3 regions of the Mesoaciditoga sp. genome follow, and region 3 is predicted to be linked to each of the others. Evidence: riboswitches for the same ligand, from Rfam matches in the RefSeq annotation. Region 3 holds a riboswitch; each other region holds the start of a gene.
The links. Region 3 has a riboswitch for cobalamin ahead of ACXJIN_RS04750 (cob(I)yrinic acid a,c-diamide adenosyltransferase). Riboswitches for the same ligand answer to the same signal wherever they lie in the genome.
Positions count from the first base shown of each region.

Region 1: linked by a shared signal. The riboswitch ahead of ACXJIN_RS02860 (ABC transporter substrate-binding protein) and the one ahead of ACXJIN_RS04750 (cob(I)yrinic acid a,c-diamide adenosyltransferase) in region 3 are both predicted to bind cobalamin.
Region 2: linked by a shared signal. The riboswitch ahead of ACXJIN_RS00845 (ATP-grasp domain-containing protein) and the one ahead of ACXJIN_RS04750 (cob(I)yrinic acid a,c-diamide adenosyltransferase) in region 3 are both predicted to bind cobalamin.

Region 1 covers NZ_JBPNHS010000014.1:12,649-14,913, forward strand. The annotation lists gene hutU (urocanate hydratase) at 1-854, opposite strand, end outside; cobalamin riboswitch at 970-1,145, shown strand; gene ACXJIN_RS02860 (ABC transporter substrate-binding protein) at 1,236-2,126, shown strand; gene ACXJIN_RS02865 (FecCD family ABC transporter permease) at 2,150-2,265, shown strand, end outside.
Region 2 covers NZ_JBPNHS010000006.1:7,340-9,604, forward strand. The annotation lists gene ACXJIN_RS00845 (ATP-grasp domain-containing protein) at 1-967, opposite strand, end outside; cobalamin riboswitch at 1,018-1,196, opposite strand; gene ACXJIN_RS00850 (Nif3-like dinuclear metal center hexameric protein) at 1,241-2,032, opposite strand; gene ACXJIN_RS00855 (ABC transporter substrate-binding protein) at 2,131-2,265, opposite strand, start outside.
Region 3 covers NZ_JBPNHS010000023.1:21,247-23,511, reverse strand. The annotation lists gene ACXJIN_RS04755 (ABC transporter ATP-binding protein) at 1-649, opposite strand, end outside; gene ACXJIN_RS04750 (cob(I)yrinic acid a,c-diamide adenosyltransferase) at 736-1,248, opposite strand; cobalamin riboswitch at 1,350-1,475, opposite strand; gene ACXJIN_RS04745 (HdeD family acid-resistance protein) at 1,570-2,109, shown strand; gene ACXJIN_RS04740 (formate dehydrogenase accessory sulfurtransferase FdhD) at 2,249-2,265, opposite strand, start outside.

The DNA of each region.
Region 1 (2,265 bases), on a different contig from region 3:
TTTTCCCTCATCTCATTTGCTTCTTCCAAGGACATTCCAGCTGGAATGTAACCGTAAAGTGGGTCATGAGCAGCCGTTTGATCGGTTACGATATCTGGAATGAATCCTTCTTTAACCATTCTTGGCAACACATCCGCTGCGTTTGCCAGAAGACCTATAGAAAGAGGTTCTCTTTTCTTTTTTGCTTCTTTTGCCATTTTCAAAGCTTCTTCGTAAGAATCCGTCCATGTGTCCAGATATGCGGTTTTTAGCCTTCTGTCTATCATTCTTTTATCCACTTCTACATTTATGACAACGCCATCGTTCAGTGTAACGGCCAACGGCTGTGCTCCTCCCATTTCTCCAAGACCCGCTGTAACTGTTATAGTGCCAGCGAGCGTTCCGTTAAAGTATTTTTGCGCGACGGCGTACAGGACTTCATACGTTCCTTGCAATATCCCTTGAGTTCCTATGTATATCCAACTTCCGGCGGTCATTTGTCCATACATTATAAGTCCACGTTCTTCAAGCTCTCGAAAATAATCCCAATTTGCCCATTTTGGAACGAGAAGAGAATTCGCTATCAAAACACGCGGTGCCCATTCGTTAGTTTTAAAAACGGCAACCGGTTTTCCGGATTGAACCAGCATGGTTTCATCCGTGTTCAGCCTTTTTAGGGTTTCAACGATGGCGTCAAACGCATCCCAGTTTCTCGCAGCGCGCCCCGTTCCACCATAGACTATAAGGTGTTCCGGATCTCTCGCTACTTCTGGATCTAAGTTGTTCATTATCATTCTCATTGGAGCTTCCGTTTGCCAACTCTTACATGTGAGGTCAGTGCCCCTTGGTGCTCTAACGACTCGTGGTCCTGACATATTTGCTCCCTCCTTCATGAATACTTAATTCTATTCTACACCATAAAAAAACAAAAAGAAAACCCTTATTGATCCATTTTAAAATCAAAACTTGAAAAATAGATCTTAGCGTGGTAGAATAATTTCGGAAACAGGTACGAGAAGTTTAAAAGGGAAGACCGGTGAAAATCCGGCGCGGTCCCGCCACTGTGATCGGGGACGACATTCGCACGATGCCACTGGGAAAACCGGGAAGGCGCGGATGGAGGAAGAACCGAGAGCCAGGAGACCTGCCTGTTTCGAGATACCCTCCCACTCGGAGAAAGTGTGTGGTATGGTTAAAAAGGGAAACCAGCCGACTAAAAAAGTCGGCTTTTTATTTTTCAAAAAGGAGGTTTTGCTATGAAAAAGTATTTGATAGTTGGTGTAATACTCGTTTTGGCGTTCACAATGCTTTTTGCCGTGCAGTATCCTTTAACGTTAGTTGATGATGCCGGGCACGTAGTTACATTCAATTCGGCGCCTCAAAGAGTTATCAGTGCGGCACCTTCCATAACAGATTTCTTATTGGAATTAGGGTATTCCAAAGATTTGGTTGGAGTGACGAAGTACGACTCTTACACAAAGGCAGCGAACATTGGCTTAATGTACCCACTGAACATGGAAAAAATTCTTTCTTTGAGACCAGACGTGGTTTTTATGTTTGGCGGATTTCAACTTTCACAATACCAACGCCTTGCAAAGATAGGCGTGAAAGCATTTGTTTTAAGTGCAAATAATCTTAATGGAATTTACAGAGATCTGCTGGATGTGGCAACCATTATGGGAGATCCACAAAAGGGACAAAAACTTGTGTCTGCGTTAAAAGAAAAGGTTTTGAAGATCTCAAAGGCAGCTTATAACGTGCCAATTGACAAGAGACCAAGGGTTTTTTACGGCAGCGCTGGAAAACAGATTTGGACGGCTGGCATGGGCTCTTTTTTAAATCAAATCATATCTTTAGCTGGTGGTGTCAACGTTACAGGTAATTACGCCGGACCTAACGGATGGCTACCCGTAAGCCCAGAATTTGTAGTTTCTCAAAACCCAGATATCATATTGGTGCCTTACTACGCTCCCAATGGTCAAAAAGCGGCTATCAAAGCTTTTGAAAGTTATCCCGCTTTTAAAGATCTCAAAGCCGTTCAAGAAGGACATGTTTATGCTATAAATGGAAATATCGCATCGCAGCCTAACACAAAGCTTGTAGGACTATTAGAAGAGCTTTACAATATTTTCAGCAAAGCATGGTAAAGTTTAAAAGGGGAAGGGGCTTTTTGATCGCCCTCCCCATTTTAACGGCCTTTGTTCTACTGAATTTGGCATTTGGTTCTGTTTACATTCCCATCTCAGATATCTTCAAAAGTTTGGTAGGTATGAAGGTTTCTAACGT
Region 2 (2,265 bases), on a different contig from region 3:
AATAATTAATATGATTTTTTTCTAATACCTCTTTTGCTTTTTCTTCGTTTGTCCCGGTTAACCTAACGTAGAGCATGTAATCTGGGTTTCTCTTTTTGAAATCGACAATAGCCCTCGCTATTTCATCGCATTTTGTGATCCCGCCAAATATATTCATAATGGTTTTTCTAATTCCATAACCTTTAAGTGTTTCAAGTGCAAACACTGTAACATCTTTGTTAGCCCCTCCGCCAAGGTCTAAAAAATCAGCTGGCTCACCGCCGAAAAGCTTAACCATATCTATGGTTGCCATTACTATGCCGGCTCCGCACCCGATTATTCCTATATTTCCTTCTAACTTAACATAATTAAATGGATAAGGATTTTCTTCTGCAAATTTTTTGACCCAGGATTGCCTGTAAATTGCTGAATCGTCTAAATAAAAAACTGCATCAAGTGCTATAAATTCTCCATTTTCCATTTCGCCAAGAGGATTTATTTCAAGAAGTGTTATATCTTTTTCTAAAGCTATTCTTCTCAAAATAAGAGCAATTTTCGCGGTTCTTGGATCAATATTTTTTACCATCCTATCGAATTGCCCTTTGACAAAATTCTGTGAAGTTTCCACATCAATTCCGCCGTCATTTGAGTATATAAGAGAGATATCCTTCTCATCCCTATCAAGAATTAGTGAAAGATAATGTTCGTGTTTTGTTGGAATTTTTTCTTCAACCAGCACCCCAAATGGAATTTCATATTTTATCTTTTTTCCAAGAAGAATTTTGAGTCCATGTTCAAACTCTTGAGGCGTATTGACGAAGAGCACACCACCATTTTTCATTCTGCTTCCAACCAAAACTTGAGATTTCAAAACGCAAGGAAGAAAAAAATTCTTTGGAGATTCTCCTTTTCTTACAAGGAAGGACTTTGGTACGGGAATTCCGTAAGAGCGCATGATCTCTTTAGAAAGAAATTCATGCAATTTCATAAAATCACCTCCAACAATAAAATATCTTCTCACTCCTCCCTAGAGGTTGAGAAGCTCTCCGGATAAAGGCAGGTCTCCCGACTCTCAGATCATCCTACTTTCTGCGCCTTCCCAACAAAAAGTCAGTGGCTATTGCAGATTTCGTCCCTGATCACGGTGGCTGGGCCGTGATAGATTTTCACTATCTTCCCTATTAAACTTATTAAGTACCTTTACCTTCGGAGGTATTCAATTTTTAAGTTAATCGGATTATAACATTTCGATCGCAGTTAATCAATCCAGTACATGATAAAATTTGTCGTTGAACTCCACGAACTGTAAGTAAGGAAACCTTCTTTCAAGTTTTTCCCTTATCGATTTAGAAAAGAATTTTTCCGTATCATCATGCTCGATTGCTATCATTGCCATCTTATTTTGAACCATCTTCCTTATGTCACGATACTGAACATCTCCAGTAACGTAAACATCTACATCGCTTTTCAAAACATCATCTATCAGCGCCAGTCCATTCCCCGTTCCAATTGCAACTTTTTGAATTGGCTTTTTCCCATCCCCTACAATTTTCAAAGTGGATGCGCTGAGTTTTTCTTTTACCTGCTTGGCAAAGTCATTTAATGACAAAGTTTTTTTTAACACTCCTATTCTTCCCATTCCATGCGGGCTACTCTGATCACCGTTATGATGCTGCAAAGGGTGCATATTTTCAAGACCTATAAGCTTTCCGACGTAATCGTTCAATCCCCCTTTCACGGAATCGTAAGCCGTGTGAATACTGTAGATGGTTATGTCATGCTTCAACGCCAGGCTCACTATTTCGCCGTACCAATCAGATTTTAAAACGGTCCTTGAAGGGATAATTATTGGCTGATGATGAGATATAACGATTTGACAGCCGCGTTCTATCGCCATCTTAACAGTTGTCGGTGTAACATCCAGACAAGTCAAAATACACTTGACATCCACATCTGCGCCTTCAATTTGAAGACCATTGACGGCATCGTATTTTTCTGTAAGATTTAATGGTACCAGCTCTTCAAATATCTTTAACGCTTCGCTAACTCTCATTTCAATTCCTCCAATTGCCATTTTTTTATATTATAAATCGAAGCCGAGGGCGGGGGCTCCCTCGGCTCGCTTCGTTGGACGCGCTGGTAAGTATACCATCACTTAGAAAGTTTATAGAAATCCAATCCAGCCATTAAGCTCATTGGATTGTAATACCAACCTTTTACCCATGTTCTTTCAACATGATGACCGAATGGTTGAATCATGTAAAGTTCCACGGCGTAATCATGTGC
Region 3 (2,265 bases):
CCAAATGAGCTTCTATTATTCTTTCTTCACCAAAAGCGTTTATCAACTCTTGTACACTTCCGCTGGCTATTATCTTACCGTGATCCATTATGTAAACGTAGTCGGATAAAAATTCGGCTTCTTCCATATAATGAGTCGTGAGAAAGATCGTTTTACCTTTTTCTTTTAAATTCACTATCATGTCCCATACGTTTCTCCTCGCCTGAGGGTCCAGTCCCGTTGTTGGCTCATCCATGAAAATGAGATCGGGATTTCCAGCCAACGCAACGCCTATGGCAAGGCGTTGCCGTTGTCCACCGGATAATTTCTCAACTCTTGTATTTTTCTTATCTTCAAGGCTCACTATTTTAAGGATTTCCTCTATTCTTAGCCCACTGGAGTAGAATCCTCTAAAGGTCTTTAAAGTTTCAACAACGCTGAGATGCTCAATGAAGTTATTTTCTTGAAGCACGACACCAATTCTTTCTTTCAAACTAAGCGGAATTCCATTTTTTATGTGTGTTCCGAAAAGAAACACATCTCCTTCATCGTGTTTTTTCAATCCTTCCAATATTTCTAAAGTTGTCGTTTTACCGGCCCCGTTTGGTCCTAACAACGTAAAAACTTCTCCCTTGAAGACATCAAATGATATGCCATCGACCGCTTTCACATCACGATAATGCTTTTTAAGATTTTTTACCTTTAAAATGCTTTTTTTTTTCCACTTTTTCCCCCAGCATTCGAAATCAAATGGTCCTATTTTTCTATTCCAACTCTTTCTTGGACTCCCGCATTGAAATAATGCTTGATCTCTTTCATTTCAGTTACCAAATCAGCCATTTTCATCACATTATCAGTGGCATATCTACCGGTTAAAATTATCTCGGTTGAAGAAGACTTTTCTTTTATAAGCTTTAGAATATCTTCTTCTTTTATAAGCCCTAGATAAATAGCCACATTGACTTCGTCCAACACCACAACGTCGTATTTTCCGCTGGTGACTTTTTCTTTCGCTAATTCAAGAGTTTTTGCTGCCGCTTCTATATCTTCTTTTTTCGGACCGCCTATTACGAATTCTGGCCGTCCGCCTTGATAGAATTCTATTCCAAGTTTTTTAAAACTTTCCAATTCGCTCGTGTACTGACCCTTCATAAACTGAATAAAAGAGACTTTCAATCCAGCCCCTACGGCTCTCACGCTAAGACCGATGGCGGCGGTGGTTTTCCCTTTTCCATTTCCCGTGTAAACTTGAACGTATCCTTTTTCCATTTGAAGATCACCTCATTTAAATTTTTTTGGCAATCATGGAAAAGAGGCAAAAAGTGCAGAATAGTTTTCACCAGCCTCTCTCCACGAAGGCGTGGTGTCATGAGTTTCCCGGCTTCCGGTTTCATCCTACTTCTCATGCCTTCCCGAACATTTGTCAGTGGCTTTGTTATGAGTTTCGTAGCCGGTCACGGTGGCGGGCCCGCCCTGGATTTTCACCAGAGTTCCTCGTAGACTGGGAAATTATAGCATATGTATGCTATGATCTACTTTGAAAGATGGTTTAAAGATGAAAAAAGTTAAGATGAAATAGGAGGAACTGCCATGATTTTCGAAAAAGAAGTCTTACAGAAATTCTCAAAACATTCAATAGTTGCTGGAATATTGATGGTAATAGTTGGAACTCTTGGGATTTTAATCCCTCCAATAATGAGTCTGAGCGCGGCGGTTTTCTTTGGTAGCGTTCTCGTTACAAGTTCCATTTTCACAGCGTACGCCACTTTTAAAAGTTACAAAAAATCTCACGGTGCCTGGCTCAAATCTGTTGTGCTTTTTATAACTGGTTTGCTTATGCTCATTTTCCCCGGAATTGGTGTTGCAGCACTGGGTATTATGTTTTCAGCTTACCTGTTGATCGATGCTTTTTCAAACTTCACTTTTGCATTCGATATAGCTGGTTCGAAATTGAGCGCATTGCTTGCCATTTTAAACGGTACGCTGTCCATATTCTTGGGAATTTGGATGATAATGGGATGGCCTTTCAGTTCCATATTTTGGGTTGGGTTGATCGTTGGCATAAGTTTGCTTTTCGATGGGTTTGAACTTATAATGCTGGGATCAATTGCAAAAAAAGGAAACTTCTAACTCACATTGTGCGTTAATGTTACAAAACGTTTCAAAAAATTAAATCGCAAGCTTGAAAACCCCAACTAAAAGAGCCAAGACGTTTTGACAGAACTTCGAAAAAATTGTTCTTCGTAATATTCACGCACAACATGAGTTTTTAAGATTTAGAAGTCT